Linked DNA regions of Larkinella insperata. The protein of the gene in region 1 binds, or shares a complex with, the protein of each later gene. Links are inferred from orthologs where the notes say so. Each region holds a gene or a part of one and is shown on either strand. Other genes may lie near its edges. The genes, in order: metK and groL.

Evidence for each region.
Region 2: the proteins of metK (region 1) and groL are in contact, whole or in part, in a cryo-EM structure (PDB 8P4O), measured with the Escherichia coli proteins. The link is inferred for Larkinella insperata from one-to-one orthologs.

What each region holds. Positions count from the first base shown.
Region 1 is NZ_CP110973.1:3,828,212-3,844,054, reverse strand. Bases 8,522-11,406 are described here. They hold metK (methionine adenosyltransferase), read right to left. Parts: upstream 10,649-11,406; coding sequence 9,395-10,648; downstream 8,522-9,394. Other genes in these bases: OQ371_RS15320 (hypothetical protein), read right to left, coding at 10,706-11,406; hpf (ribosome hibernation-promoting factor, HPF/YfiA family), read left to right, coding at 8,946-9,320; OQ371_RS15335 (SDR family oxidoreductase), read left to right, coding at 8,522-8,682. Also shown: OQ371_RS15375 (hypothetical protein), read right to left, coding at 1-23; OQ371_RS15370 (DUF4136 domain-containing protein), read right to left, coding at 111-758; OQ371_RS15365 (TatD family hydrolase), read left to right, coding at 965-1,897; UbiA-like protein EboC, read left to right, coding at 1,970-2,845; OQ371_RS15355 (3-dehydroquinate synthase), read left to right, coding at 2,938-4,086; metabolite traffic protein EboE, read left to right, coding at 4,083-5,309; OQ371_RS15345 (alkaline phosphatase family protein), read left to right, coding at 5,306-6,700; OQ371_RS15340 (SDR family oxidoreductase), read left to right, coding at 6,949-7,803; more of OQ371_RS15335, read left to right, coding at 7,822-8,521; more of OQ371_RS15320, read right to left, coding at 11,407-12,358; OQ371_RS15315 (hypothetical protein), read right to left, coding at 12,373-14,649; OQ371_RS15310 (BatA domain-containing protein), read right to left, coding at 14,646-15,839; OQ371_RS15305 (DUF58 domain-containing protein), read right to left, coding at 15,839-15,843. UniProt on the Escherichia coli protein: Catalyzes the formation of S-adenosylmethionine (AdoMet) from methionine and ATP.
Region 2 is NZ_CP110973.1:6,188,982-6,204,830, reverse strand. The notes cover bases 2,729-5,619. They hold groL (chaperonin GroEL), read right to left. Parts: upstream 5,046-5,619; coding sequence 3,411-5,045; downstream 2,729-3,410. Other genes in these bases: OQ371_RS25020 (co-chaperone GroES), read right to left, coding at 5,141-5,434; OQ371_RS25030 (lmo0937 family membrane protein), read right to left, coding at 2,998-3,162; OQ371_RS25035 (hypothetical protein), read right to left, coding at 2,729-2,851. Outside these bases: OQ371_RS25045 (glycoside hydrolase family 43 protein), read left to right, coding at 1-1,128; OQ371_RS25040 (hypothetical protein), read right to left, coding at 1,261-2,376; more of OQ371_RS25035, read right to left, coding at 2,468-2,728; OQ371_RS25015 (hypothetical protein), read left to right, coding at 5,732-6,457; OQ371_RS25010 (cation diffusion facilitator family transporter), read right to left, coding at 6,544-7,428; OQ371_RS25005 (GNAT family N-acetyltransferase), read right to left, coding at 7,527-8,390; OQ371_RS25000 (cupin domain-containing protein), read right to left, coding at 8,444-8,983; OQ371_RS24995 (helix-turn-helix transcriptional regulator), read left to right, coding at 9,086-10,054; OQ371_RS24990 (hypothetical protein), read left to right, coding at 10,381-11,097; OQ371_RS24985 (hypothetical protein), read left to right, coding at 11,297-11,995; OQ371_RS24980 (PadR family transcriptional regulator), read left to right, coding at 12,153-12,491; OQ371_RS24975 (ABC transporter permease), read left to right, coding at 12,488-15,073; OQ371_RS24970 (ABC transporter permease), read left to right, coding at 15,202-15,849.

The DNA.
Region 1 (15,843 bases):
CTCAATATGATCTTTTTGTTCATGACTTTGATGAATTAGAGAGATGAGAGATGCCGCCAGCGCGTACCGCTCAAATCCCTGATTATGCTTAGCAACTTCTTCTCCAGCCGTTATTGGTTGGCCCGCAGGTAAGATGATTGTTCAAAAACCCGGCTAAGGATGGTATTGACGGAGTTGGCATCAAAAATACCGCTACCGCGAATCTGCGCCTGCCAGATTACGTTCAACTCCTGATCAGCCGTGTTTGGGCTTTTCAGATCAAGCAGCTGAATCATCCAGTAGGTGTCGCTAACCTGGTAAAAAGAATAGTAGTTCGGGTAATACGGGCCGAAGCCACCCCAGCCCCCCAGGCCACCGTATCCCCAGTAATCAAGGTAATACGGCGAAAAAGGCATCGACGAAACGCCCACGTAACTGTTGTTGATCAGCATGACCGCAACACCCAGATCGGCGTTAGCCCGCCGGTTTACGCGCTGGTAACCCCGGCTGGTCAGCTCCTGCGCCAGTCGGTTCAGGAAAGTCGGCTCCAAGCCGGTGTTGGAAACCTGCGACTGATCGTTGGAAACCGCAATCACCGAATCCGGCAAACTGAACGTTTTGTAATTGGCAAAATTGACCGAGCGGTCGCGGTTGGTAATAAACACCTGGCTCTCTTCGGGCGACAGGTCTTTGAGTGAGTCCGGACGGCAGGAACTGATTCCACTCCCTATCCCTACGCATATACTCACCCACAGCAGAATCTGAAATGTAATCTTCATGGTTAGTTAACTAACAAAAGGGTGCAACGTAACTTTTAGTAGACAACAACTGGATTGTCGTCTCTTATTAACTAAACGTTTTTGCCTTCGGTTTTGATAAAAAGGCAACGGCTCTTAATCACTTTCTAATAATTCTCCAAAATAAATCTGCTTGCAACTCGTAGACCGGTCCACTACCTTTGCTTTTTCGATAAGTCAACAAAACCATGAGTTTTCTAGATACTGTGCGGGGCATGAAGTTTTTCGACATGCACGTTCACATGACCTCCCGCACCACTGACGATTACCAGGCCATGGCCGACGCCGGCATCGTGGCCCTCATCGAACCCGCCTTCTGGCTCGGCCAGCCGCGCACCGGAGTCGACTCGTTCCGCGATTATTTTGCCAGTCTGGTGGGCTGGGAACGGTTTCGGGCGTCGCAATTCGGTATCCGGCATTACTGCACCATCGGCCTAAATTCCAAGGAGTCCAACAACGAGGCTCTGGCCGAGCAGGTTATGGAAATCCTGCCGTTGTTTATCTATAAGGAAGGAGTTGTCGGCGTGGGCGAAATCGGTTTTGACGACCAGACACCCGCCGAAGAAAAATACTACCGCGCCCAGTTGGAACTGGCCAAAGAAGCCGGTTTACCGGTCCAGATTCACACGCCCCACCGCGACAAAAAACAGGGCACCAGCCGCAGCATGGACATTGCCATCGAACACGGCCTGGACCCCAGCATGGTGATTGTCGACCACAACAACGAAGAAACCGTCAAGGAAGTGCTGGATCGGGGCTTTTGGGCGGGTTTCACTATTTACCCGTTCACCAAAATGGGCAACGAGCGCATGGTGGAGGTCGTCAGACAGTACGGTCCGGAGCGGATCATGATCAATTCCGCGGCCGACTGGGGCATCAGCGATCCGCTGGCACTGCCCAAAACGGCGGCCCTGATGAAAGAACGCGGCATTGCCGACGACACCATCCGGCTCGTTACGTTCCAGAACGCGGTGACGGCTTTCGCCCAGAGCGGTCAGCTTAACGCCGAAGAGCTGGAGCAACCCATTGACATCGACCAGAGCCAGCGCTACAACGGAAGCTCCGTCCTCCGCGGGGGTCAGGCGCCGAGAGTGGACAAATCCTCGACAATCATTAAATAATGAGGAGTGATGAACGATGAATTGCGCGAAAGCGAACACTCATTCATCGTTCATCATTCATCATTCAAACTCATGCTTCTTGCGCTTCTCCGACTAACCCGTCCTGCGAACCTGATTACAGCCATTGCCGATGTGATGGCGGGCATGGCCATTGCCGGTTACTTCCTCATTCTGGACGCTGACCCGGCGCCGGTGGTCTGGCTCTGTTTGTCAACGGTGGGACTATACGGAGGGGGCGTGGTCTTCAACGACGTTTTCGACGCCGAACTGGACGCGGTTGAACGACCGGAGCGCCCCATTCCGAGCGGGCAGGTCAGTTTGGGGGCTGCCACGTCGCTGGCCGTCATTTTGTTAGCAATTGGTATTGCGGCCGCCTGGATGGTCAACCCAACGGCGGGCTGGCTGGCCGTTGCCATTGCCGTCGCGTCGCTGGTTTATGACAAATTCGGGAAACACAACGCCATCCTGGGGCCGCTGAACATGGGTTTGTGCCGGGGTCTGAATCTGGCGCTGGGCATCAGTATTCTGCCCGATCAGGTTTTTGTCTGGGGTGCGCTGGGTCTGATCCCGATCATTTACATTGCCGCCATTACCATGATCAGCCGGGGTGAAGTGCACGGTGGAAATACCGTTACGCTGCGCATGGCGGGCTTGTTGTACGGCCTGGTTATCGGGTGCATCGGGGCCATTGCCCAGCGGAAGGACCAGTTTGGTACGGCGTTTCCGTTTCTTCTTCTGTTCGGCTACTTTATTTTTCCGCCCCTCTGGCGCGCCGTTCGTGAACCCGCCGGACCCAACATTGGCATGGCCGTCAAAGCAGGGGTTCTTTCTCTGATTGTGATGAATGCGGCCTGGGTGGCGGCTTTTGCCTCGTTCCCGCTGGCCATGCTAGTCGTTTGTCTTTTGCCGTTGTCGCGGCTGCTGGCCAAGGTATTTGCGGTAACCTAACCGAACGTATCCCTGCAATTGTGTGTTCTAAAAGGCAAACCTCTTTTTGTTTTTTAGTAACTTTACATTTTTATAAATCACTATTGCGAGGAATGAATACCCTTCACCAAACCTTTAGCGTTCGGTTTACATACGATGTTTACTTTTCCGACCGTCTATTCGAAACGAGTAACCTGTCCTTCCTTAATTTCCTGAAAAAAAATCATTCAGAAGGTTTCCGCAAGAAACTGTTATTTATTCTGGATGAGGGAGTTACCGCCAGCCATCCCGAGTTACTGAATCAGATCAAAGCCTATTTTGCGAATCTCTCGATCGTTGATCTTATCCCCGATCTGATCGTCATTCCTGGCGGAGAAGCTTCGAAAAACGATCCGGCACTGGTTGAACAGCTCGTTGATGCAATAGATCGGCACGGTATCGACCGGCATTCGTACGTAGTAGCCGTTGGGGGCGGATCCGTTCTGGACCTGGTGGGCTACGTAGCCGCCATCTCGCACCGGGGCATCCGGCACATCCGGATTCCGACCACGGTATTGTCGCAGAACGATTCGGGCATTGGCGTCAAGAACGGTGTCAATTACCGCGGAAAGAAAAATTTTCTGGGCTCGTTTGCCCCACCCATCGCGGTTTTTAATGACTCCCAGTTTCTGACCACCCTCGACGACCGCGACTGGCGGGCGGGTATTTCCGAAGCCATTAAAGTGGCCCTGATCAAAGACCAGGCTTTTTTTGAGTGGATGGAAACGAACGCCGAGAAGCTGGCCGGCCGCGACCTGGACGCGATGCAGTACCTGGTTCACCGCTGCGCCGAGTTGCACCTGAACCACATCGCCAGCGGAGACCCGTTTGAAATGGGCTCTTCCCGGCCGTTGGATTTCGGCCATTGGAGCGCCCACAAACTCGAGCAACTGACCCATTTTGAGATTCGTCACGGGGAAGCCGTAGCCATCGGTATTGCCCTCGACAGCCTCTATTCGCAGCGGCTGGGCTGGCTCAGCGAAGCCGACACGACCCGCATTCTGAACCTGGAACGCGCCCTCGGTTTCTCGTTGTTCCACCCCGCCCTCGACGGCGACGGTGTTCTGAACGGTTTGAACGAATTTCGGGAGCACTTGGGCGGTCAGTTGACCATCATGCTGCTGACGGCCATCGGTACCGGTCGGGAAGTGCACGAAATGGACCTGAGCCTGATTCGCGAAGTGATTGGCATTCTGAAAGAAGACGAAATTCAGCCCGCATGAAAACTCCGCTTGGTCACTTAGGTTACTGCACCAACATCCACGCCGGGGAACACTGGACCGACCACTTTCTGGCGCTGCAACAGGCCATTCCGGCCCTCAAACAAAAGCTTTCACCCGACGCTCCGTTTGGCATCGGCTTGCGGCTGTCGAACATCGCCTGCGAGGACCTGACCCATCCCGACCGGTTGCAGGAATTCAAGCAATGGCTGGCCGACAACGACTGCTACGTCTACACGATGAACGGCTTTCCGTACGGCGGGTTTCACAACACCCGGGTTAAAGATCAGGTGCACGCGCCCGACTGGCGTACGTCCGAACGGGTTGAATACACCATCCGGCTTTTTCACCTGCTGGCGGCTTTGGTCAGGGCCAATTCCTCGGTTCCGCTTACCAAAGCAGGCATTTCAACCTCACCGCTCTCTTACCGTTACTGGTTTCAGTGGAGCAATCGGGACCAGCGCGATCTGGCTTTTGAAGCCACCACGCAACGGATGCTGACGGTGGTGGAAGAACTTGTCCGGATCAAGCAGCAGGAAGGCATCAGTCTCCACCTCGACATTGAACCCGAACCCGACGGCCTGCTGGAAACGGCCGACGAGTTTATCGAATGGTTTAACCTGTACCTGCTGCCCATCGGTATTGAGCGGCTGAACGACGAATTCGGCTGGTCGGCGGGCGAATGCGAAGCGGCCCTGCGCGAACACGTGCAGTTGTGCTACGACGTCTGCCACTTTGCCGTGGGCTACGAACGCCCGGAAGACGTGCTGAAAAAGATGCAGGATAACGACCTGAAAGTCGGCAAAATCCAGATCAGCGCGGCCCTGAAAGCTACGTTTCCGGTCGAAAGAAACAGCCGCGAAGCCGTTCTGGATCAATTCCGGCAATTCAACGAACCAACGTATCTGCACCAGGTTGTAGTTCTGAACGACACGGGTGACTTACTCCGGTATCCGGATTTACCGGAAGCCCTGTTGGCTTTTGATAAAACGCACGTTGAATGGCGGTCGCACTTTCACGTCCCGCTTTTTGTGGATGATTACGGGCTACTCCAATCCACGCAGGATGACATTACGGACGTGCTGCGGCTACAGCGGGAAAAACCGTTTACGGAGCAGCTGGAAGTGGAAACCTACACGTGGGAAGTGCTGCCCGAAGATCTCAAAATGCGGCTGAACGATTCGATTGGCCGGGAACTGGAGTGGGTACTAAAGCAGATATCATGAAAAAAACCGTAGTCATCGACGTGGTGGGTTTGTCGGCTTCGCTGATCGGCGAACATACGCCTTTTCTGAAAAACTGGGTGGCCGATAAGCAGCTTTCGTCCATCGAACCCATGCTTCCCGCCGTTACCACCGCCGTTCAGTCGACCTACGTAACGGGAAAATGGCCCACCGAAACCGGCATTGTCGGCAACGGCTGGTACGACCGGACCGATTCCGAAATCAAATTCTGGAAGCAGTCGAACAAGCTCGTCGGTGGCGAAAAAATCTGGGAACGCGCCCGGCAACTCGACCCCTCGTTTACGGTTTCAAAGATGTTCTGGTGGTACAATATGTATTCGTCCGCCGACTTCTCGGTAACACCGCGCCCGCAATACCACGCCGACGGCGTCAAAGCTCCCGACTGTTACACCCACCCTTCCGACCTGCGCGATCGTCTTCAGGATGCACTCGGCACGTTTCCGCTCTTTAACTTCTGGGGGCCCAACGCCAACATCAAATCCACCCGCTGGATTGCCGATGCGTCGCTGCTCGTGGATCGCTGGCATAACCCGACGCTGACGCTGATCTACCTGCCGCACCTGGATTACTGCCTGCAAAAGTTTGGGCAGGACCCGGCCAAAAGCGCTAAAGAACTGCACGAAATCGACGACGTTCTCAAGGATCTGATTCAACATTACGAGCGGCAAAGCGCGGAAATCATCATTTTGTCAGAATACGGTATTATGAACGTGAGCCGCCCGATTCACCCGAACCGGTTGCTGCGGGAAGCCGGATTGATCAACGTCCGGGTTGAACAGGGTCTGGAATTGCTTGATGCGGGCGCGTCGCGGGCGTTTGCCGTATCCGACCACCAGGTGGCCCACGTTTACATCAACGACCCGTCCTGTGCCGCTCAGGTTCGTTCGATCCTGGAGAAAACGCCCGGCATCGAATTGATTCTGGACGAAGCCGGTAAACAGAAATACCACATGGACCACGAGCGTTCGGGGGACCTGGTGCTCATGGCCGACGCGGATAGCTGGTTTACGTATTATTACTGGAACGACGACGCGAAAGCCCCGGATTACGCCCGGCTGGTTGATATTCACCGCAAGCCCGGCTACGATCCGGTCGAGATGTTTATGGACCCGGCCAACCCACTGATCAAGCTGAAAGCCGGTTACAAACTGATCCGCAAAAAGCTGGGATTCCGCTACCTGATGAACGTGATTCCGCTGGATGCCACGCTGATCAAAGGCTCCCACGGCCGCGTCGGAACGCCAACCGCCAACCACCCGGTTTTTGTTTCCTCCCGCAAAGGGCAGTCGAGTACAACCCCGATCCCGGCCGTTGAGGTCTACGACAAAATCTGGGAAGCACTGACGGCCGAAATACCGCAGAAAATTGTCTGACCAATCGACCGCAGGTTGACCGAAAGCCGAATGTTCATAAACATTCGGCTTTTTTCTTGTCCCGTTTGATAATAGAATTCAATCAATACGGCCGGATTCGGGTTGTTAGAGGTAGACAAAACGGGTGAGAAGTGAGACGAGAGACGTGAAGAATCCCCCTGCGGAAATCCTCATTTTGTCTTTTCCTCCTCGGTTTTCCCCGCCTGTCTAATCAGCTTTCTGATTTACTCAACTACTGCAAAAACGTTATGGAAACGAAGATTCCGCCCCAGCATCAGGACATTCAACCTGGTTTGGAGAGCGAATTGGATCCGCAACCGAAGGTGATTGGATACACCTACGTCGGTTCCGGGAAATTAAAAGGGAAAGTGGCATTGATTACGGGTGGCGACAGCGGTATTGGCCGGGCCGTGGCGGTTCATTTCGCCCGCGAAGGTGCCGATGTCGCCATTGCTTACACCGCACGCGAGGAAGGAGACGCGCAGCGGACTCGTGAACTGGTGGAACGGGAGGGGCAACAATGCCTCTTGCTGCCCGGCGATCTGCGCGATCCGTCGTACTGCGAGCGGCTTCCGGAGGATACCGTCCGGCGGTTTGGCAAACTCAACATTGTGGTCAACAACGCCGGGTTACAGCTCGCCCATCAGCGGTTTGAGGACATGACCGACGAGGACCTGGTCAATACCTTCGAAATCAACATTTATTCGTTTTTTCGGGTTACGCGGGCGTCGCTCAAATACCTCAGCGAAGGCGACAGCATCATCAACACAACGTCGGTAACAGCTTACCAGGGCCGCGCCGACCTGCCAGAATATTCGGCCACCAAGGGCGCCATCATGAGCTTCACGCGAGCCCTGTCGTCGAATCTGGCGGAAAAGAAAATTCGGGTAAACGGCGTTGCTCCCGGTCCGATCTGGACCCCGCTCAATCCGGCTTCGGTGGACGCGAAGCAGGTGGCCCAATTCGGTCAGGATGTGCCGATGAAGCGCCCCGGCCAGCCCAGCGAGGTAGCTCCGGCCTATGTTTATCTGGCATCAGCCGATGCCAGTTATGTTACCGGCCAGACGCTTCACCCCAACGGCGGTACGATCATCAACGCCTGATTTAACCAGACAACCAGCATGAACCTAGAACTCGAAACTCCGCCCCAGCGTCAGAATGCCCAGCCGGGTTTAGAAAGCGAGATGCATCCGCAGCCGATTTACATCCGGGACGACTACAAAGGCAGCGGAAAATTACAGAATAAAATCGCCCTGATCACGGGTGGTGACAGCGGTATTGGCCGGGCGGTATCGGTGCATTTTGCGCGCGAAGGGGCCGATCTGGCCATCGTTCACCACCCCCGCGAAATAGAGGATGCCCAGAAAACCCAAAGCCTGGTGGAAGCCGAAGGCAGACGGTGTCTGCTGCTTGCCGGCGACCTGCGAAACCCGTCATTTATCAGACAAGTAGTCAGCCAGGTTGTCGACCAATACCACCACATCAACATCCTGGTCAACAATGCCGCCAACCATGTCGAACAGAAGGAGTTTACGGACATCAGCGATCAGCAATTGATCGAAACGTTTGAACTCAACATTCTGGCGATGTTTCGGCTGGTCAAGCAGGCGCTGCCCCACATGGGTGCCTACGACTGCATCATCAATACCACCTCGGTTGTTTCGTACCGGGGCAGCAAAGCGCTGATCGACTATGCATCGACAAAAGGGGCCGTAACGGCCTTTACGCGTTCGTTATCGCAGCATTTGGTGGAACGCAGCATCCGGGTTAATGCCGTGGCACCCGGCCCGATCTGGACCCCGCTGATTGTCTCGACCAAAACGGAAGAAGAAATCGCCAAATTTGGTAAAGATACGCCCCTGGAACGCGTCGGACAACCGGCCGAAGTGGCCCCGGCCTTTGTTTTTCTAGCCTCCGAGGATGCCTCTTACATGACCGGTCAGGTGATGCATGTCAACGGCGGAGAGGTCGTTAACACGTAAAATCCGTGCAAAACACTGCAAAAAATCACCTTCCTGACTGATTTATCAGATTGGAGAATTAGACAATAAGAAGAATTTTTGCTGCACCACGGCTGGCTTCTAAGCCGATAAACAAAGCGTGCTGAAGCGTGAGATATAATTCGTATTGATTTGTATAATATCCTAAGTTGGATATTTCGGGCAGCCTCTTGACACTGTCAGCCGGATTTCTAAACTTAGGTAGTTCGTGGATCCTTTGTTTTACTTTAAACCATGCGACACGTATGAGAATTCAAATTCATTGCGTCCATTTTACAGCAGATCAAAGCTTGCTGGATTTCGTTCAAAGAAAACTGAACAAGTTAGATACCTTCAACGACCGGATTGTAAACGGTGAAGTTTATTTGAGGTTGGAAGGAAGTGAAAGCAGTCGGATTAAACACAAAATTGTCGAGGTTAAACTCCTGATACCAGGAGATTCCATTTTCGTTCAGCAACAGGGAACTACGTTCGAAGAAGCAACGGACATGGTTTTGGATACTCTGAAAAACAAGCTAAAACGTCATAAAGATAAGCAACGGAACATCTCGGTGCAGCAGATCAAAGATTCAAAAGAATTGGTAGAAATGGGTGTTGTTAACGACGACATCGATTTTTAACGGAGCTGCACGCCAACAAAAAAGCCGTCTCTTCGAGACGGCTTTTTTGTTTTGTACCGTGGCCCAAAACGCTCTTACAAACCAAAGGCTTCTTTGATTTTATCAACGTAGTCGAGTTTTTCCCAGGTAAACAACTCCACTTCTACTTCTTTTGCGTTACCGTTGGTACCAAACACTTTCTTCACCACCTGGTTCTGACGACCCATGTGTCCGTAAGCCGCCGTCTCCGAATAGATCGGGTTGCGCAGTTTCAGACGCTGCTCGATGGCGTAGGGGCGCATGTCGAAAATTTCTTCGATTTTGGTTGCAATCTCGCCGTCGGTCATGTCCACCTTGGCCGAATTGTATGTATTGACGTACAAACCGCACGGTTTAGCGACCCCGATGGCGTAGGAAACCTGAACGAGTACCTGGTCGCACAGACCAGCCGCCACGAGGTTTTTGGCGATGTGCCGCGTGGCATAAGCCGCCGAGCGATCTACTTTGGAGGGATCTTTACCGGAGAAAGCTCCTCCGCCGTGGGCTCCCTTGCCACCGTAGGTATCGACGATGATTTTACGGCCCGTCAGACCGGTATCCCCGTGCGGCCCGCCGATCACAAACTTGCCCGTCGGGTTGATATAATACGTAATGTTGTCGGTAAACAGGGTCTGCAATTCCGGCTTCAACTGGGCTTTCACCCGCGGAATGACCACGTTGATAATGTCTTCGCGAATACGCTCCAGCATCACGGCATCCGTCCCGAAATCGTCGTGCTGGGTCGAAACCACAATCGTATCAATGCGAACGGGTTTGTCATCGTCGCTGTATTCAATTGTCACCTGCGACTTGGCATCCGGCCGCAGGTAGGTCAAAATATCCGTTTCGTGGTTGCGGATGTACGACAGTTCCTGCAAAATCTTGTGGGCCAGATCGAGCGGCAACGGCATGTAATTATCCGTTTCGTTGGTCGCGTAGCCAAACATCATCCCCTGGTCACCCGCGCCCTGGTCTTCCGGATTCGAACGCTCGACACCCTGGTTGATGTCGGCCGACTGGTCGTGAATGGCGGATAATATGCCGCATGAATCGGCTTCGAACATGTATTCACTCTTGGTATACCCGATCCGCTTGATTACTTCCCGCGCAATTTTCTGCACATCGAGGTACGTAGACGTTTTAACCTCTCCGGCCAAAACCACCTGACCGGTTGTTACGAGGGTCTCGCAGGCAACCTTACTCGAGGGATCGTAAGCCAGAAAGTGGTCGATCAATGCATCAGAAATCTGATCCGCAACTTTATCCGGATGTCCTTCAGAAACTGACTCTGAGGTGAATAGATAGGGCATTGTACGTAAGATTTAAAGCTAAAACCAGCCGCAAAGCTACTGGAATTTTATGAGAGGTCAAATGCTAAATTTGGGTTCGATCCAAAGCGCCGTCAGACAACCCAGGAACAGCAGAAGCCAGATCCAGTTCGGAATTTCAACGGCCAGCCAACGCTCCCCGGCGGGTCTGGACCCATTTTCTTCCGCCGAACGGGCCTTGACATACGCGCTTATCAGATGGGTGCCGAAGCCAATTTTATTATTCGGCGGATTCACGTACACTTCCAGAGAGTCCTGAACCGGTTGCCAACCCGCCCCGCCAAACCGGTAGGCAACCTCCGCCGACAGACCGTTGAGGGCCGAATAAGCCAGCCGGACGGTATCGCCCCCGATATGAACACCCGCCGGTTTGCCGGGCCAGTTGTTAAAATGAATGACGGACTGAAGACCGCTGAAAACCGGGGCTTCGAGCTGGATGTTGTTTCGGGAAGCCGGTTGCAGTTCGTTCAGAATCGCTGTCCAGATCCGGTCATACGTCAGACTGTCACCGCTCAATTTCAGCGGAAACGTTTCATTCAGCAGACTGAAACCGATGCTGGCGTTTGTTTTCTGCACCGCCACCGGATAACCCGTCACCGGAAGCTGGTGACGGGCTTCACGGAACTGATACGGCAGCGCCTGAACACCGCTGCTGAGCGAAACCGTTGCCTCGTTTGAAATTTTCTTTACCTGCCAGGTGGTCCCCAGCGCCCGGTTGATGGCTTTGCAATCGGCTTCCGGGTCGGCTCCGTTCATGAACAGGACGGGCTTGCCCTGCGCCACGGCTTTTCTAACTAGCGGGTTGGTTGCGTTGGCCGGATCGGTGATGATTACATCCGGGGTGACCGGGCGGTTGATCGACACGCGGGTGGTGATGTCCTTGGAAAGCGTTGATGTCAGCTGCACGGAATAGCCCTTCTTGCCCAGCCAATCCGCCAGGGTCCTGGTTTCAAAATCCGGACTTTCCAGTATAAACTGATACGACACCGAAGCGGGTTTGCGGGCAAAAAAGCGGAGTGTATCGAGCGTTTGTTGGTTCAGAACCAATTCAACGGCGGTGCGCCCCTGCGAAAAAACCGGGAACTGAAGGCTGAACGCCGTGAAGCCGGGCTTTAAACGTAAACTATCGAGCGTCTGGCTCCCAAACCGCAGCTTAAGCACCTGTTCCTGGGAGGATTGCATCGTGCCGCTTACGGTTTGTAGCTCGCCTTTCCGCGGCACCGCTTTCCAGCGAATCAGCCGTACCTGATCGGGCCGATCGTCCGGAATCCAGTGAAGGCTTTGGCGGCTAAGCTGCCCCAACACATCCGGCGAAAAATCCGACCCCACCAGAATAACCGAATCAATCTTACCTGCCAAAAGCCGGTTTCGAATCGACTGATCGAAAGCGCTGGCCCGAATCACTTCCGGGAGATGAAGGCTATCCCTCAGGTGATTCACGTAATCGGCCGACACCTTGGAATCCGCGATCACCACCGGTTTGGCATCCACCGGAACGCGCCATTTGGGCTGGAGAAAATAAGCTAGCGACACCCCCAGCAGCAGGAGGTGCAAAGCGGCCCGAATCCATTTTCTCCGCAATGTAAGCGCCTGGTTGCCGGCAATTAGCCTGATTGAGTTAAACAGCACCAATACCAACGCACCCACGATGATCCAGTCGAGGGGATCTGCGGGGTCAAATTGGGTGCTCAAACGATTGAGTTCTATCATTTCAAATGCCGCCAGAACGACTGTTCCAGTTTACGTTCGCTGGCATACGAACCCGCCCGGGAGCGTGGCCCTTTCCCGGCACCTCCTCCGGCCAGCGCATAAAGTTTTGTCTTCAACGTCTGTTTTTCCGGCTGCGTCAGCGTTTTGCCAGCCCCCAGTTTCTGCAAAGCCGTAATAATCGCCCAGTTCGACAGCTGGCTGTTGATAATATCGGTTGTTAAAGCCGTGCTCAGGCGCTGGACGGCGGCCCTCTGCTGCTGATTTAACGTCTTTACTTCCAGAAAACCCAGCACCTCACCCACCAGCCGTTCCACCCGCAGCGGGTCATAAGTGCGTTCCTGACGAAGGTCGGAGTTGACTTTCGTTAAGTCACCGGTTAGCCGGATTTCTTTCTCCTTGATGGGCGGGGGATCGTACCCGCTTTTCTTGACAAAGGTGCGGGCCTTTTGTTGAGCTTCTTTCAGATAAACGAGCGCTTTATTTTCAAACGGCAGGGCTTTTTCGGGTTCGTATAACCGCAGGTGCAGCTCCGATTGCCACATTTGTTCCAGCGCCATTTTCAGCAAACTGCGCGTGGATTGTTCGTAAAAAGTATTCGCTTCACCGTCATCGTGCGAATGGATATACTGTTCCATCAATGCCGACAAAGGGTCGTTATTTTCACCCCCGGCCGGTTTGGCGTCGTGCTCGTGCTGGTGTTGATCCGGGGCCGGCAAATCCTTCTTCTGCGCTTCTTCCGCCTTTTCAATCATTTTGAAAGCGAAGGATTTAGGGGCGTCTTTTTCGCCTTCCGTATCGTGTTTATGAATGAACCCTTCCAGCACATTTCCTTCGGGTAATAGATCGTGTCCGCCGATGGAATTTTCAAATTCTTCCCCCAGGTATTGCCCGTACCGCAAACGCAGAACTTTCTGATCAAAACCGATTTCATTGGAAGAACTTTTAAACTCCTTGGCCGCCAGCTTTTTTCGCCGGGCAATAAGCTTTTCGGTATCAATTATAATCTGGCGCTGGCTGCGAAAATACTCCGGCATAACGTTCACCGCCATCGTCGCCAGTTCGGCTTCTTCCACCCTGGCGGTATCTTTATACACCACAAAATACGTATCCGACTTGGCAAAATTGGCGTCGGGCTGCTTGTTGTCCACGGCGGCCCAGTAGTAATACAGCTCATCGCCGGGCGCAAAACCGAGCGCTTTCAGGTCGATCACCTTGCTCAATTGAGCGTCTTTAAAATTGGCCTGCGACAGCGGAAACTTTACCTCCCGAAACTTAACGTTCTCGCCCGCACCACGCGCTAACGTTGCGACAATGAAGGCTTGCCGCACGTTATAATCATCCGAAATACGGGCCGAGACGCGCAGGTTTTTGTCGTCTTTCAGGAAATGAAAACGGTATAACTCTTTAGAGTCCGGCTGAATTTTCGGAGCCAGATCCGGCTGCGCTTCGAGTCGGTAGAAATCAGACTGATACACCAGCGAATCCTTCCCGGCGGGCGTTTTCCAGTGCGCTTTCAGGGCATACACCCCGGAGCTAACCAGCTGATCACGGTATTCGAAGGCAGCATTCGCTTTTTGAAACGGCCGCTCTTCCCCCCGGCTGTTGACCAGCCGAACAGAAAGGCGGTCTGCCTGGCTGAATTTTACCTGCCACGTCAGCCGCGAGCCGCTGACGGCCACGGCGTTTAAATCCGCCGAGTTTCGAACCGGCAAAGCCGTATAACCGGGCGGTGAAATTTGCAGCGAAGCCGACTGAAACAAGGGCACCGCCAGCCGGTTTTCTTCAGCCCGAACCGCAACAGGGCCTGCCCCTTTCTTCTGGACCGTTTGACTGGCTTGCATTAAAGGGAACTCGTAATAAACCGCCAGCACTACCGCCACCAGTAACCCGTATAAACCGGTTTTTGAAAAGATAACCGCAACCGCCTGTTTCGCCGGCATATGAACTCCCTGGATGCGCTCGTTCAGCCGGGCCAGCTGAAGCTGCTCGGCTATGTTTAATTCCGGTTTATCCAGCAGGGGCAGGCTGTATTCCGCGTCGCCAACGGTCCGATGCAGGATGGCAACGGCCTGCGTTTTTTTGTTCTGAAAAAGCTTGGTTAACCAGGCCCCGATCAGGAAGCCAGCTCCGCCCAAAAGCCCCGCCGTTGCCGGAGAAGCCTCCACAATCCGCGCCAGTACGTTCACCGCGAAACCGAGCAACAGACTGTTGATGAAAGCGTTGGCAATCAACTGGTAGGTAATGACCGATAACGTGCGTTTCAGTTCGTTCATGCGTTTTTTCTCAAAGCAATCCAGCGTTCCCCCCCCACCAGTAAAACAAAAACCAAAAAGAGACCGTTGCGAATTTTTTCCGGCTGGTCGGCCGCCGGTTTTGCTGTCGCGACAAACAGCCGATCAACCTCTTTTCGACTCAACGGATATGGGTTCGGGTTCAGTCGGAAGTGGCGCATGAAAAGTTCGCCCAACCATTCGGGCAGCCGACCAGCTTTTACTAGTTCGGCGGTTTGGGGCGTGAGCGGTTCGCCAGTATAGACTACGTTCGAAACCGTAGGCAGTTTCTGTTTACCCGAAACGACATAAAGCGTCCGGGCCGCTGGTTTAGCCACTTCCCGGTCGGTCAGTATCCAGTCGTATTGATCGTTTGCGGTCCGCTTCTTCTGAATTTGCAAATCAAGCCCGTATACTTCCGACAGCGCGTTCAGCGCGGCCCATACCGTTTGCTGTTCGTCGGCCTGCCGGTAATCGAGGAGAACGTGGATAGGTCCCTGGTGCGCGGGAGCCGCTTGGAAACGAACGGTTTTGTCCAAATCCGGGCGGGTTGTCAGTTGATTCAACCTGTTCACATACACGTTCTTACCGGCCGTCAACTCCAGGTAATTCGACTTAAGCCGACTTCCGGAATCGGCCAGCAAGTGCAGGCGGTAAGCCGTCGGAACCCGAATAAAGGGCGCACGGGCCAACCGTTCATCGTTCACCAGATAGAGGTTTAATTCCGTGAAATTCCTGCTCAATTCATTGATCGCCGACTGCAACGCGGTTGTCGTAAATACCCCCTCATCAGGCCGTTCGCTTAGGTTTTTTACGGGCTCGGTTGAGGCCGTTATCCAGTAAATCTTTTCGCCCTTTTTCAGGGCGCTTTCCAGTTCGAACCGAAAGTTATCGGCCAGTAGAGGATCGGGCTGCACCAGATGAATTTTCTGAACCGCGGGCGACTTGGTCAACCCGTTGAGGACGGGCTGGCTCAACAGGAAAGCCAGCAAAACAACCATCAGCCCCCGCAGCAGCAGGAGCAGCAGGTTGTCAAGCCGGATCCCGCGTTGCTGCTGCTGATCTTTTTCCCGGAGCCAGCGCGTAGCCGCCCACGCCAGGGTTTTCCCCTTTTTCTGATGCCAGAAATGGATGATTACCGGAACAACAACGGCCCCGGCTCCCCACAGCATCAACGGTTGTAATAACTCCATTACG
Region 2 (15,849 bases), 2.4 Mb from region 1 along the record:
GCCATCGACGCCTTTATTATCGAAGATCAGGGCAAACTGTTTATGACCTGGAAAGCCTACGGTCTGGACAAAGGCAAGGCGATTGAGCTATTGGGGGCCGAATTATCCTCTGATGGCCTGAAGGTGACGGGAAAAGCCTTCACGCTGCTGACCGCCGAACGGGACAACTGGGAAGCGGGCGGGGCCGAAGGGCAGGCGCTGTTCAAACGGGGACGGTATTTTTACATGACTTATTCGGGCAATGCCTGCTGCGGAGCCAACTGCAACTACCAGGTCGGGCTGGCCCGGGCCGAAAAACTGCAGGGACCGTGGGAAAAATTTGCCGGCAATCCGGTGCTGGTCGGTGACGATACCTGGAAATGCCCCGGCCACGGAACCGTAGTCACCACGCCTGACAACCGCTATTTTTACCTGCACCACGCCTACAACGGAACGGATTTTACCCAGACGGGTCGGCAGGGCGTTTTGAGTGAACTGGCCTGGAACGACCAAACCGGCTGGCCGGTTTTTCGCTACGGCACAACCACGCCCGCCCAGGCCGAATCGCCCGCCAAAACCGTTCAGCAAATCGACCGGAACGTAACCGTTGATTTTGCCAAACCGGCAACGCAAGTGCCCTGGGTGTGGGATGCCAGCCAACCGAAACCCGCCTATGCCGTCGAAGCCGGGGCGCTGAAACTCCAGAATGCCGTCTCGCAGCCCGCCGGCAGCTTTCTGGGGCTGGTGCTTAAAAAGGGAACGTATTCGCTCTCGGCCACAGTTGACGCCAAAGCCGATGTGCTGCAAAGCGTCAGTTTGTACGGCGACGCCCAGAACGCGCTGGGGCTGGGAGTTCGCCAGGGAACGCTGGAGGTCTGGCAGGTGAAAGACGGAGTACGCCAGGTGCTGAAATCACAACCGTTGCCGTCTGCAGCGGGTCCGGTGACGCTGCAACTCAAAAGCCGTTTTGGGCGGTTTTACGATTTTTACTGGGCATCGGAAGGAAGAAAGCCGGTCCTGCTCACGACATCGCCGGTGGACGGCGCTTTTCTGCCCCGCTGGGACCGGGCACCGCGCGTGGGCCTGAGTGTCTCGGGCGATCAGCAAGGCGCGGGTTCGTTTCGGTCTATTGATCTGCGGTACGAATAGAGCAGGGGCTAAGTAATCCTTTCACGGAAGAGCGGTTTTGAAACGATGTTCGCGCTCGTCCGTGAAAGGGTATGCTAAACCAGCAGAGTAAAGTGGGAAGCGACCTGCCAGCGTTTAGGCAGGCTAGTGTTTTCAGGGCAAACCGCCGGTAATTTCTTTCAGGTAATCAAAAAAGGCTTTCTTGCGCGGAGAGCTGATTTGCCAGTTGATCGGGGGCGACTGAAAACCGTCGTTGAAACCTTCGTTCTTCATGCGGTAGTCGAAAAGACCCCAGGAAGCGTAGGCGCTGGTCGCAGCCTGGAAATGATTGGAGGGCTTGTCAAAGTCGAAGTGATCGTCTTCGTTAAAAACGATGGGCAGCTTCCGGCTTCCGGCCCTGGCGCGGACCTGCTGTACAAAGTCGGCAATGCGGGCCGGCTCTTTCACCCCGTTACCGTGCAGAAGCACAAAGTCGGCTTCCTGAATCACTTTGTCCGTCGGAATGGTGCCACCGCTGAAACTGGTGCTGACCAGAAACCGGTGACCCCGGATTTTGCTGGCTTTCACCCGTTGAATGAGTTCGTGGACGCGCTCCGGCTTCAGAATGGCGTGGTCGTACCGGATGTCGCATTCGTTGTTAATTTCAAGGATGACGTTTCGGTAATTGCCATCCGCGAGGATTTCTAGTGTGTTGTTAACGGCATTGATGACAGCCGCTTCATTTTTTAAATACTGATCCTGCCCGAAATAAAATAGCCCAAAAATAACGACCATGCCTAACTCGTCGGCTTTGTTGAGGATGCGGTGAAGCCGGTGGGAGTAAAAGGGGTGGTAGGAGCCATCGGGATTGAACATCGAGTTAATCCACGGCTGGTGTTCAACGGAGTACCCCTCCGGACTGCCGCCCTGCAAATTGAGCGTAAAAGCCAGCAAACCGTGGGCTTTCCAGACCGGCATGGCGGCTATGAATTCGTCGGTGTTGCGGTTGGGGTCCCAAGTTTTGGTGTCGGGATAGGCCCAGCGGGAGCGGCTTTCTTTATTCTGGTCGTCGAAAATACCCTGTACCAGTCGGGCGTTGGGCAACAGACCTTCGATTTTGTAGCCGTTCCAAGTACGGCCTGGAAACGTCGGTTTGCCGTTGATGTAGAATTGGTCTCCCACAATGGAAACCGTCGTTTTACGCTTGGGCGGTTTGACCTTTTGTCCGTAGACCGTGGCATGAAAAAGCAGGAAACTGGTGAGCAGGGCCAGCACAGAGGGGCGGAACATAAGCATGATGGTTCAGGAATAGGATTTGGCTGGCAAGGTATTCATTTCCCGAAAAAAGAAAAAGGGCACCTTTTCAGCGCCCTTTTTGTCATTAGTCTCGTTGTCCGTAAAAGTCCCGGTTGCGTTGTTCCAGTTCGCGGAGCCGGTCGCGTTGCCGGGAGTTCAGAACGGAAAGCAGATCCCTCCGTTTCTGCCGTTGCAGTTCGCGGTAGTCCCGGCGGTCGTTGCGCTCGTTGCGGCTCAGGCCCCGGCGGTCGTAGCGTTCCTGAATATCGCGGATCTGGCGTTTCTGCCTATTCGTCAGCCTCAGCTCGTCCTGCCAGCGTTCCAATTTGTTTTCAAGGGGAATTTCCCGGCCGTAACGATCATCACGCCGGTCATACCGATCGTACCGGTCACTCGTTGTGGTTCGTTGCGTAGTACAGCCACCGATCATCAGGCCCGCAGCCGCTACCAGGATCATTATCTTTTTCATATCAGTATCTGTGGTTGGTTGTTTCGTTTTGGATCAATCTCCGCAGCGAAGGTTTAACAGGGAGCAGAAAATAGATCTGGTATAGAATCAAAAAGCCCCCGAAAGTTCCGGGGGCCTTTGTTTTATAACTAGTTGATTACGTCCGGCTACACTACCCGATCTCCTCGAATCAATCGCAAGATGATGGCAATTACGGCAATCACTAATAGAACGTGAATAATGTTGCCCATACCAAAACTGCTAAAACCTAATAATCCGACTAACCAAAGGATGATTAAGACCACCGCAATGACATAAAGCAAATTTCCCATGACGTTTCCTTGTTTTGGTGAATGAAACTTGTGTACGTATAGCCTTAGAGAAAAATGCGTGCCAAAGCCAAAAAGGGTCGTTTTTGGGCCAAAAAAGAAGTTTTATTTAATAAGTTGTACCGAAAAATGGGACAGTGCAGTACCCAATTGTGGAAATTATTTCCCAAGTGGTAACAAAAATAAAAGCCCCGGCCGCAGAGCCGGGGCTTTTGAAAAAGAGCAAAACGCTTGCTTCGGCGAGCCGATGATTACATCATGCCGCCCATGCCACCGGGGTGACCGTGGCCGGCACCACCCGCAGGAGCTTCTTCCGGCTCGTCGGCAACGACACATTCGGTCGTCAGCAACAGACCCGCGATCGAAGCGGCATTTTCCAGCGCCAGACGCGTTACCTTCGTCGGGTCGATGATACCGACACCGATCAGGTTTTCGAATTTGTCTTCGCGGGCGTTGTAACCGAAGTCGGCTTCGCCTTCTTTAACCTTGTTTACGATAACAGAGCCTTCGCCACCAGCGTTGGCAACGATGGTCCGCAGCGGAGCTTCCAGAGCGACGCGGATAATCTGTACGCCGGTCTTTTCGTCTTCGTTGATGGTGCTCACGTTCTCCAGCGATTTAACGGCGCGGATCAGGGCGACACCACCGCCGGCAACGATACCTTCTTCAACGGCAGCGCGGGTTGCGTGCAGGGCATCGTCAACGCGGTCTTTCTTTTCTTTCATTTCTACTTCCGTAGCGGCACCAATGTACAGGATGGCTACACCACCTGACAATTTGGCCAGACGCTCCTGGAGTTTCTCCCGGTCGTAGTCCGAAGTCGTGTTTTCGATCTGTGATTTGATCTGGTTAACCCGACCCGTAATGTCTTCTTTCTGTCCAATACCGTTAACAACAGTTGTGTTGTCTTTGTCGATAATGATTTTTTCAGCCTGACCCAGGAATTCGATCGAGGTGTTTTCCAGTTTGAAACCACGCTCTTCACTAATAACCTGTCCGCCCGTCAGGATGGCGATATCTTCCAACATGGCTTTGCGACGATCGCCAAAGCCCGGAGCTTTTACGGCAGCTACTTTCAGCGCACCCCGGATTTTGTTAACCACCAGCGTTGCCAGGGCTTCCCCGTCAACGTCTTCTGCGATGATCAGCAGCGGACGGCCCGTCTGAGCCACCTGCTCCAGCACCGGCAGCAGTTCCTTCATCGACGAAACCTTTTTCTCCGAGATCAGGATGAACGGACGCTCCAGCTCAGCTTCCATTTTCTCGGTGTTGGTAACGAAATACGGCGACAGGTAACCACGGTCGAACTGCATCCCTTCAACGGTTTTTACTTCCGTTTCGGTACCGCGGGCTTCTTCCACCGTGATAACGCCTTCTTTACCAACTTTTTCCATGGCGTCGGCAATCATGTTACCGATTTCTTCGTCGCTGTTGGCCGAGATGGTCGCTACCTGAGCGATTTCTTTTGACGTTTCGATGGCGCGTGACTGCTCTTTCAGGTTGTTAACCACCACAGTAACGGCTTTGTCGATACCGCGTTTCAGATCCATCGGGTTTGCACCAGCGGCCACGTTTTTCACCCCGATCGAGTAGATCGCCTGGGCCAAAACCGTCGCCGTTGTCGTGCCATCACCGGCTGAATCGGCCGTTTTGGAAGCAACTTCTTTCACCAATTGAGCGCCCATGTTTTCCATGGCGTCTTTCAGTTCAATTTCTTTCGCTACCGTCACACCGTCTTTCGTGATGGCCGGTGAACCAAATTTTTTATCCAGAATAACATTCCGGCCCTTCGGGCCCAACGTTACTTTCACGGCATCGGCCAGCGTATCAACGCCCTTCTTGATCTTATCGCGGGCTTCCGTGTCGAAAAATATTTTCTTAGCCATTGTTAATTAAATTAATGAGTTAACGTAATTGAGAGTAAACGATTTACCAATCAGCCGCTTGCCAGTCCACTGGGGCAACGGATGACGGTTGGCCATTAAAGAATGGCAAAAATGTCTGACTCACGCATAATGAGGTATTCTTTGCCTTCGACGGTGATTTCCGTACCGGCGTATTTGCCGTACAGCACCGTGTCACCTACCTGAACGGTCAGCGGCTCATCCTTTTTACCCGTACCAACGGCTACGATCGTTCCGCGCTGGGGTTTTTCTTTGGCCGTGTCAGGAATGATGATACCAAATGCGGTTTTTTCTTCAGCAGGAGCTGGTTCAACCAGCACCCGGTCAGCCAACGGTCTTACGTTTACTTTACTTTCCGTTACTGCTTCCATAATGGGGCTTGTGTTTAAGAAGTTTAAATTGTGTTAATGGTTAATAAAGGCTCGATCGCAACGGCGAACCGTTTATTGTCGAACTGACGCTCGTCAGTTGTCACTTATTGTGCCAGAAGCTCTTTTTAGACAAAGACTGACAAAATTTCCGGTTTTAGGTGTCAGTTTGGAAATCAATGCGTTATGGCGTAGACTTTTCTGTTCCCTAAAAAATCCACCAAACACTATTTGGCAGATTTTGATTTTTCATTAACTTACTAAATAACAAGCTTGGGTATTTTTCTTGATTAAGTGTCTATGAAAAAGCTTCAGAAAGACTGGTTGACGCAAGGACTGATTGATTTCGAGTATAAAAAGTTTGTCGTTCTGGCATATCTGCAACAGGTTCAGCGGCACTTTTCTGACAAAAAGTTTTACCCGGATTTGACGGAATTACGCGAGCATTACGAGTCGAGTCTCCGGTTTCAGAATCATAAAGGTAAGCTTTCGGCCTCGTTTCCCAAGGATGCCACCGGGATTAACCCCGAAAGTCTTACGGTACGGTACCAGCCCCGGCAGGACGACGACGAATTAATGACCGAAATTGATTCGATTATCAATTTTGCACTGCCCCGGTTTGGCCAAACGCTGACGAAAGGGCAGCAAATGGCCGACGAACTGGAAGCCAACCTGACGCTGACACCCGTTGGAATGTTGCCGCTGCACCGCAGTGAAGGCTATCTGTTTCTGCACTGGACCTCGCACGCGCAAACGCATATTTACTATTTCAGCCTGAGCTGGCCCGGCTTGGCCCTGCCGGGACTGACCATGAGCCAGTCGCAAACCATCCGGACGCGCTACATCGACTCGGTTCGGAAAGGCATTGGAAGAACCTACGAAACGCTGAAGCTGGAGCTGATTCGCCAGCGGCCCCACCTGCCGAATCCGGCTACGTACATGGTGGAGTCAAAACGTCGGTTGCCGCTGGAGGAAACCCTGCTGCCGATGGCCGAGCGGTTGGTGGAGCGGCAGGCGCTGGCATGAAAGATTGAGGAGAGGTTTCGCGGAGTTAAGCGGAGCCTCTGCTTCCCTCTTTTTATTCTGCTCACTCCGCGAATTAATTAATTTCTTCACACCGGCTCAATATGCACCAGCACGTCATATACCGCCGGTTTGGCTGCCAGAATAGCGGCTTTAACCGCGTGCGCGATGTCGTGCCCCTGGCTAACGGTTAGCTCGCCCGCCACCTGTACGTGCAGGTCAATGAAATACTCAAAACCGGTTTTACGCACCCGGTATTTTTCAATTCCTCGCACGCCCGGAACTCCCAGCGCGACGGTTTCCAGTTCCCGCTGCCAGTCGCCGGGGGGCGTTTCGTCCATGATTTCGCCGAACGAGGGCCGGAAAATATGGTAGGCATTGTAAACGATAAAGACGGACGCCAGCAGGGCGGCCCAGTCGTCGGCACTCTCGTAGCCCGGCCCGCCAATCAGCGCAATGCTGATGCCCACAAAAGCCGTCAGGGAAGTGATGGCGTCGCTGCGGTGATGCCAGGCGTCGGCTTTCACGGCGCTGCTTTCAACTTCAGCACCTACCTGCGAAACCCGCCGAAACAAGACTTCTTTTACAATGACAACTATCGCCAGAACAATCAGTGTAAATGGCGCCGGGGTTTCGTGGGGAATGCGAATATTTTCAATGCTTTGTATGGCAATCAGAATGGCGGCCGCCAGCAAGGCCATCGACACCACCAGGGCCGCCAGCGGTTCGGCCTTTCCGTGGCCGTAAGGGTGGTTATGGTCGGGCGCCTTGGCGGCCGTCCGCAGGCCCACCCAGACAAAAATGGACGTTATAATGTCAGTGGCTGATTCCATCGCGTCGGCAATCAGCGCGTACGAATTTCCCAGCCAGCCGGCCAGTCCTTTGACCAGCACCAGCCCAATGTTGACCACAATTCCAACCAACGTGGTTTTTTGCCCCCGTTCGGCCTGATGCGGTTTAAGAGGTTCTTCCATCATATATGCAAACTCATCCCCATCTAAACCGATAGGGCCCAAAAGAGTTGTTGCGCAGCAGCTTTGCTTGTTGCTCTGAATCTCCGCGCAGCAACGGTCTACAACGGTAATTTAAAATAATCCTGTCCCATTTGAATAACGAATCCGGCTTGCTGGTAAAGGCGCAGGGCCACTTCGTTGGAGGAGTCCACTTCGATCATAACGGTTTCGGCCCGGCTGTCCTGCCGGAGCAAATCCAGCGTCTGGTGCAGAATCCGTTTCCCAAACCCTTTACCCTGTTGATCCGGACAAACGCCCAGCCCGATGATCCAGGCCGTAGTCTGTTCAAAATTAATGGCGACCATACCGACTATCTGCCCATCAAGCGTGGCGACGTACTGGGTCAGGTGGGGCGTGTGAATGGTCGTTTCCAGAATCTGACGGGCTTCTTCGGGGGAGCCTCCGAAAATAGAACGGCTGAGCTCGGTTAGTGGTTCCAGCTCGGTCAGCGTGGCTACGGCGAGTTTGAGCGGTGGGAGGGGGGAGGGGGCCAACTCGGTTGAAGACTGCCAGACCAGTTGGTATTCGGTGTTGGAATAAAGCGCGCCCAGGTGTCGGACAAATGCCTGCCCGGTCTTTGACGAGCGCTCGGTAATCAGCAGGGCGTGCTGGTAACCAAACTGACGGGCTTCTTCGGCGGCCACGTCAAGCAGCAGCGAAAAACAGCCTTTGCGCCGGGCTTTAGGGAGGGTATAGCCACCGAATTCGACCTGGCTGACCGTGGGCGCAAAAGCCGACAGCACGGCCATCAAAACCCCGTCGTTGTAGAGCAAAAACCAGTGGCGCATGGTTGGGAAAAAGTTCATGGATTTATCCCAGTGCATGTTGCATTTCAAACCACCTTCGGATTTGCAGACGATTTCGAGGGCCTGGGCGGCTAGTTGTTGCTCTGTATTCAGCTCAGTCAGCGAGAGAATTTTCATGGCATAAACATACGCTGAAAAACAGAAAAACCGGGCGCAGGCCCGGTTTTCTATTACCGTGTGTACGGTTCCAGTTCCCGCTTGAAGCGGCCGTCGGCCATAGCGCGCCGGGCCATCCAGGCCAGCGGGCGCTGAATCAGGCTGAAAAATCCGGGCAGATTCGTGTCTGACAACAGAATGATGGTACCCATATGCCACAATTTTTTCGGCATCCCGGCTTTGTTGACGTGGCCGTCCGACGCCAGACCGTAGGCAATCTTCAGGGTGTTTTCGAAGCCCGGGTGGCCCGGATCGATGGTAACCCGAAACCGGTTGGGCTGGGCGCTGGCGTTGAAAAACCGGTGGAGCGAACCGGCGGGGGCCGTTGCGGTTTCGCCGGGCAGCAGACGCAGAATTTCTTTGCCTACCTGAATACTCAGTTCGCCCTCCAGGCATTCAAAGTGCTCGGCAAAGGTTTTGTGGTAGTGCAGGCCGTTGCCCCCGCCGGGTTTGAGTTCAACATCAATGATGCTGGCGGGGCTGCCGGGTTCTGTTGCGTACTTAGTGAAGTAGACTTTGTCGCCGATTAACGGGTTTTCAAATGATCGTTTCATGATTTACCTTTGTTTGTAGTTGTTGTTTACGTTACAAAGGTAACGAGCTACTTTTCAGGCATCCTACGCGAAACGGATAACCATCTTTCTCAAACGGATTTTATGAATACCATTTACCGGATGGGGCTGGAAACAGACATCATCGAGAACCTGAACGTACTGGCCGAACCAGAACCGGACTGGACCTACATTCAGAGTCTGTGGCAGTGCGGCCAGGCCGGCACCATGACCGTTCGCGACTACTCGATGGGAGGCTTCACCTTGTCCGAACTGGTGGGAAATTTGACGTTGCCGCTGGAGCTATCGTCCAGGGAGAATCAGGGCCCCTGGGTCGGGATGATGTACCAACTCGATGGACAGATTCATTCGTCGATGGACCAGCGCCCCGTCAGTGTGCCTACGAAACGCCACAACCTGATTTTTGAAGAGTGCGACAACAGCCGGCATTTGTTTGTTCCGGGCGAACGGTTTCATGCCTTTCACATCATGATGGACCCGGTTTTTTTTGAACAACTGGTGGTCAACAATACGGAATGGACCGGTTTTTACGACCACTTTCTAAACCGTCGGGAGCCGTTCCGGGCGCTGCGGGAGTCGATCGTGCACTCCGATCAGACGCTGGGGCTCATCCAGCAGATTCTGAGCTGCCCGTTCGGCGGAACGTTGAAAAAAATGTTTCTGGAAGCTCGGTTTCTGGATTTGTTTGTCGAGCAGCAGAACCAGTATCAGCAAGTAAGCCAAAGCCGCCTTGCCCGCCGGGATGTTGACCTGTTCTACGCCATTCGCGATTTTCTGGATCAGAATTACCAGAACCCGCCCAGTCTACTGACGCTGGCCCGGCAGTTTGGCACCAATGATTTTAAGCTGAAAAAAGGTTTTAAAGAGCTTTTTGGGACGACGGTATTTGGCTACGTGGCCCAAAAGCGACTGACCACGGCGCACCACCTGTTGCAGGCCACTCAGGCGTCGGTCCAGGAAGTAAGCGAACTCGTTGGCTTCAGCAATGCTGCCCACTTCGCAACGGCTTTTCGGCGGCAGTTTGGTCATACGCCCTCGCAGGTAAAGCGGTAACCCAATGCTGGTGACCGATTGTTTCTTTCCGCGCCGGATTGCAGACGAGTTTTACCGTTAAAATTTTTGGAGCCGTTATGCAACATAGTTCGTTCGGGCCGCATCTTTTATGCATCTTCTCAGCACCAGCCCCGTTGAGTTGCCGCATTGTCCATTCTGGGACGTCCAGTGTCCACTAATGGACGAGTTCTTAGCGACCTAAGCGAAAAAATCCCCGATTTAAGTCTAAACACCCCTGTTTCTGAATTTGGCAGAGCATTTGTTCTGCAAACATTGAAATAATAACTTTTTTACTAAACCTTTCGTAAACAACAAGCACAATGAGTATGAAAATGCTTCCCCCGACCCTCTTCTGTGGCCTGCAACGTCTGCTGACCGTCTGTATCCTGTTGACCGGATTGACGGCCAGAGCGCAATCCGACTATTACGCCCGAACCGATTCGAGTAAAGCCTACTGGAAACTTCAGACCGATGCCGCCAGTCAGAAAACGATGATCCGATTTTTCAACCAGCGACACGAACTGGTTTACCAGGAGACCCTGTCGGGCCGGTACGTAAAGCTGACCCCGCGAAACATCCGCCTGTTTGATGAAATGCTGCAACGTCTGGTGACCAATCAACTGGTGTCGGCGCAAGTAAAAAGTTACGAGCTCATCGCCAGTAGCAACAATGTGCCCCAGCAGGTGGTCTCGACGTCTTCGGAAATGCCCGTGTTTACTTCCTACATCCTGGACCCTGCCAAAGACCCGACGGAGATCAGTCCGCTGCGGTCGGATGTGGCCATCAGCAACGTGGGCAAGCTAAAAATCCATACGTTGAACATCCGGGAAGAACCGGTTCTGATCCTGCTGCTCAACGACCAGGGGCGGTATGTCTACAAAGAAAAAACATCGCAGCTGGCGCACACCCGAACGCTGAACCTGACGCAACTGCCGGAGGGCCGGTTCCGGCTGGAGATCGATGGCTCCCGGAAAGACTACGCCTACCAGTTGGTTATTCAGGACAACCCCCGTTCCTACAAACTCCGGGCAATTGAGAAATAGCCCGTATAGACGAGTTTAACTCCGCCAGTATGGGGTCCGGTAGCGGACACTTTTTGTACGCTACCGGACAGCCTGTTTTGCTTAAAAGGGCTTTTATTGACTCAAATCGCCATTTCTCACTTTGGCAACAGATTTGGTCTGCAAAGGTTGAGTTAATAACAATCAATTTAAACCGCAGTAAACAACAACGCACAATCCCATGAAAACCCTCTCGAAACAATTCACCAAAACCGTTGGCGGTTTGCTGACCGCCCTGTTCTTTCTGGCCAGTTTGTCGGTCAGCGCTCAGTCGGAGAATCAACCCGGCACAAAGGCCGCCAAAGGGTACTGGAAGATTCAAACCGACTACGCCAGCCGGAGTACCGTAGTCCGGTTTTTTAATGACCGCAACGAACCGGTTTACCAGGAAACCCTGCCGGGCAAATACGTGAAGCTGACCAAACGGAATATCCGGCTGTTCGACGAAATGCTTGATCGCGTGGTCAACAGTCAGTTGCTGGCGTCGCAGGTCAGGTCTTCGGAATTGCTGGCTTCCAACGACGTTCGGTTCACCCGCACAACACCCCGGTATGAACTGGAAGAAACGTCGTCGATGCGGCTTTCGGAAGCAAACAAGACATTTCTGGTTAAACCGTGGATCAACTCCCTGGGCAAGCTGCGCGTCCACTTCGCCAATCCGGAACAGAAACTGGTGTCGATCGAACTCACCGATGAAACGGCCCGGACGGTTTATTTTAATGATCTGAGCCGTCTGGAAGGCTACAACCGGTATCTGGATGTGACCCAAATGCTAAGCGGGAAATACCGGCTGCAGGTAAAAAAGGCGGGCGAAAAAATGGTATACTGGCTGACGATCGATAAACCGAACCGGCAGTATGCCCTAAAATTCGCTGAATAAGCCTGCTAATCGCAACTTCTGCTGTTCGCGTTCGGACATTGACACTGTACGGATTCGGACAGCAGTTTTCTGGAAAACCCCTTAAGTGGCCTGGAAAGGCCATTTTTTGTTTCTGGCAGCAGATTTGTTCTACAGAAGTTAATTATATCTCCTGGCCATGAGACGATCGTACCTGGGTGAATTTGAAGAAGTGGTGCTGCTTACGGTGGCGGTGCTGGCCGACGGCGCGTACGGGGTGGCCATCACCGACGAACTGGAGCGGCAAACCGGCCGGGCGGTCAGCATCAGCGCGGTTCATGCGGCTTTGCACCGGCTCGAAGAAAAGGGCATGCTGAAGTCGCACCTGGGCGAAGCCACGGCCGAACGGGGTGGTCGGCGCAAACGGCTTTTTACGGTGACGGTGCTGGGCAGCCGCACGCTGCACGACATCCGGGCGGTTCGCGAACAACTCTGGGATTCAATCGCCCCGAACGGATTACCCGCTGTCAGTTTATGAAAACCACCGAACCCCCCCGCTGGGCCGACCGATTGCTGGCGTGGTTTTGCGCCCCGCATCTGTTGGAAGAAATCCAGGGGGATTTGTACGAGCGGTTTCTGCGCAACCGGCGGTTGTTTGGCCTGGCCTACGCCCGGCAGCAATACGTCTGGGACGTGGTGAGATTTATGCAACCTCAATTCCTGACTAGAAAACCAAACCCTTTCAAGCAACCCAACTGGACTGATATGATCCGCAACTATTTCACCATTGCTTACCGGAATTTGCTTCAGCAGAAGAGTTATGCGTTCATCAACGTCCTGGGCCTGGCGCTGGGCCTGGCGGCTTGCATCGTTATTTTTCTGGTGGTTCGCAACGAACTCACCTACGACAGGTACCATCGGAAGGCCGACCGCACCTACCGGGTCACGGTACACGGTCTGGATTACAATCCGAGTGTTTCCTTCGCCGTTGCGCCGGCTTTCCGGAATGACTTTCCCGAAGCGGAGCAGGTCTCCCAGTATTTGTACCGCGGGGAGGGCCAGGTTCAGGTTGGCCGCGAGCGGTATATCGAAGAAGGCTACGCGTGGGCTGACGGTCAATTTCCCCAGATTTTTGATTTTGAATGGCTGGCCGGTCATCCCCAAACGGCTTTACAGGAGCCGAACACCATTGTTTTGACCGAACGCATCGCCCGCAAGTACTTCGGGGATCAGGAAGCGCTCGGTAAAGTGATACGCCTGGACAACCAGTGGAACATGCGGGTTACCGGGGTGATCAAAGAGTTGCCGTCCAACACTCACCTGACCTTTAACTTTCTGGTGTCGTGGGAAACCATCCGGAAAGAAGCCAGTACCACCAATTTCTGGTCGATCAACGGCGGGTATACCTACGTGGTTTTGCCGGAAAAAGTACGGCCGGAGCGGATTACGGCCCGGTTCCCGGCTTTTCTCGAAAAAAACTGGGCCGATCAGGTTAAACAGGATAAGGGGGTATTGATGCTGCAACCGCTGCGGGAAATTCACTTCGATAAACGCTATCTGACCCAGATTACCATGCCGCGTTCCAAAGAATCCATTTACGGCCTGGCGGGGGTGGCAGTCATTATTATTCTGACGGCCTGCATCAACTTTGTCAATCTGGCCACGGCCCAGGCCGTTCGGCGGTCGAAGGAAGTGGGCATCCGGAAAACCTTAGGCGCTTACCGGCGGCAACTGGTCGGGCAGGTGCTGGGCGAAACGACGTTCCTGGCCGGGCTGGCGATGGTGCTGGCGCTGGGGGCGGTCTGGGCTTTTCTGCCGCTGTCTAAACCGTTGCTGAATATCCGGATCGACGCAGCGCAACTGACTCAACCGCTGGTGCTGGTGGCCATTGCCGGTATTTTGCTGATCACGATTTTGCTGGCGGGTTTATACCCAGCCTTCGTTCAGGCGGGTTTTCAGCCCACCAAAGCCCTGAAGGCCCGCGCTACCAATCTGACGGTAGGGGGGCTGGCGCTCCGCAAAGGATTGGTGATCATGCAGTTTTCCATTACGCAGGTTATGATTATCGGAACGCTGGTGGTGGCCAGCCAGATGGATTTTTTCCTGAATCAGGACCTGGGTTTTGATAAAGAAGCGATTGTTTCCTTCCCGACGGGTGAAAAAGCGGATGTCCTCCGGCAGAAATTACAGGAAAATCCGGGCGTTCTGCAGGTCAGTTTTGCCTCAGCGGGTCCGGCCTTCAACATCAATTTCGCCCCTTTTTCCGCACCGGAGCGGGGCATGACCGAAAACGATGTCACCGAACTCAAGATGGTCGATGAAAACTACATTCCGATGTATGACCTGGAGGTGCTGGCGGGTGAGCCGGTTGTCAAAATGGCGGAAAAAGACACCGTTCGGAATGTGGTGGTAAACCAAACGCTGATCCGCCGTCTGGGATTTCAAAAGGAGTCCGATGCCATCGGCCAGTCCGTGCGGGTTGCAGGGCAACCGGTCATCATCCGGGGCGTTGTCCGGGATTTTCAGAGCGAATCCAAGCACAAGAAAATTCGGGCCTGCGTTCTTACGTACGAACCTAAGGCTTTGTGGCAGGCCAGCGTCAAACTCCGGCCGTCAGCCGTCCGCAAAACGCTGGCGACCATCGAGCACGACTGGTCGGCCCTGAATCCGGAGTCCATTTTTACGTACGAGTTTACGGATGAGCACATTGCCAGACTATATACGCAGGAGGAAAAAGTGTACAACGCCTTCCGGTTGTTTGCCGGCATTGCCATCGTCATCGGTAGCCTGGGGCTGTTCGGGCTCGTGTCGCTGATGGCCGTTCAGCGGACCAAGGAGGTGGGCATCCGGAAAGTGCTGGGGGCGTCGGTGAGCAGCATTGTCGTGCTCTTTTCCCGGGAGTTTGTCTGGCTGCTCCTGATTGCGTTTGGCATTGCGGCTCCGCTGGCCTGGTACACCATGAATGTCTGGCTCCGGGAGTATGCCTACCACATCCAGATTGGTCCGGCCATTTTCCTGGTAGCGATCCTGGTCACCTTCGCCATTGCCGCGCTGACGGTCAGTTACCAAAGCATCAAAGCCGCCCTTGTCAACCCCGTGAAGAGTTTGCGAAGCGAATGAAGAATGATGAGTTACGAGTGAAGAGTTAAGAAATTAAAAGAAATAAACTAAGACTATGAAGCTGTCGCTCCGCTTTTGTCGTCCCCGGTTCGCTGGTACGATTAACTCATAACTCTTAATTCTTCACTATGCAAAATCCGCCCCGCTGGGCCCAACGGCTTCTGGAATTTTTCTGCGCACCCCACTTGCTGGAGGAGGTGCAGGGGGATTTGTACGAGCGGTTTCTACGCAACCGGTGGTTGTTTGGCCTGGCCTACGCCCGGCGGCAATATGGGCGCGAAGTCCTGAGTTTCTTGAAGCCCCGGGCCGGTGGGCCGTTTTTCCTCAAACGAATACCCAACGAGTATCCAACAGCAAATTTGATGAACATAAGTATGATTCGCAATTACCTGAAAATCGCCTGGCGGAACATCGCCCACAACAAGTCATTTTCGGCCATTAACATCCTGGGGCTGGCCCTGGGCATGGCGTGCAGCCTGCTCATCGGCCTCTGGATTCAGGACGAATTCAGTGTGAATGCCGACCACGCCAACGGGCCGCAGTTGTACAACGTCATGGAGCGCCAGTTTTACGACGGAAAAGTGGAAGCCGGTTCGGGAACGCCCGGTTTGCTGGCGGAGGAGTTGAAAAAATCATTTCCGGAGATTGCCTACGCAGCCGGGTATTCGTGGGAAGACCAGCACACGTTCGCGGTGGGCGAAAAACTCAACAAGGAAAAAGGGCGGTTTGTCGGCGCCGACTGGTTCAGGATGTACAGCCTGCCGCTGCTGGCCGGA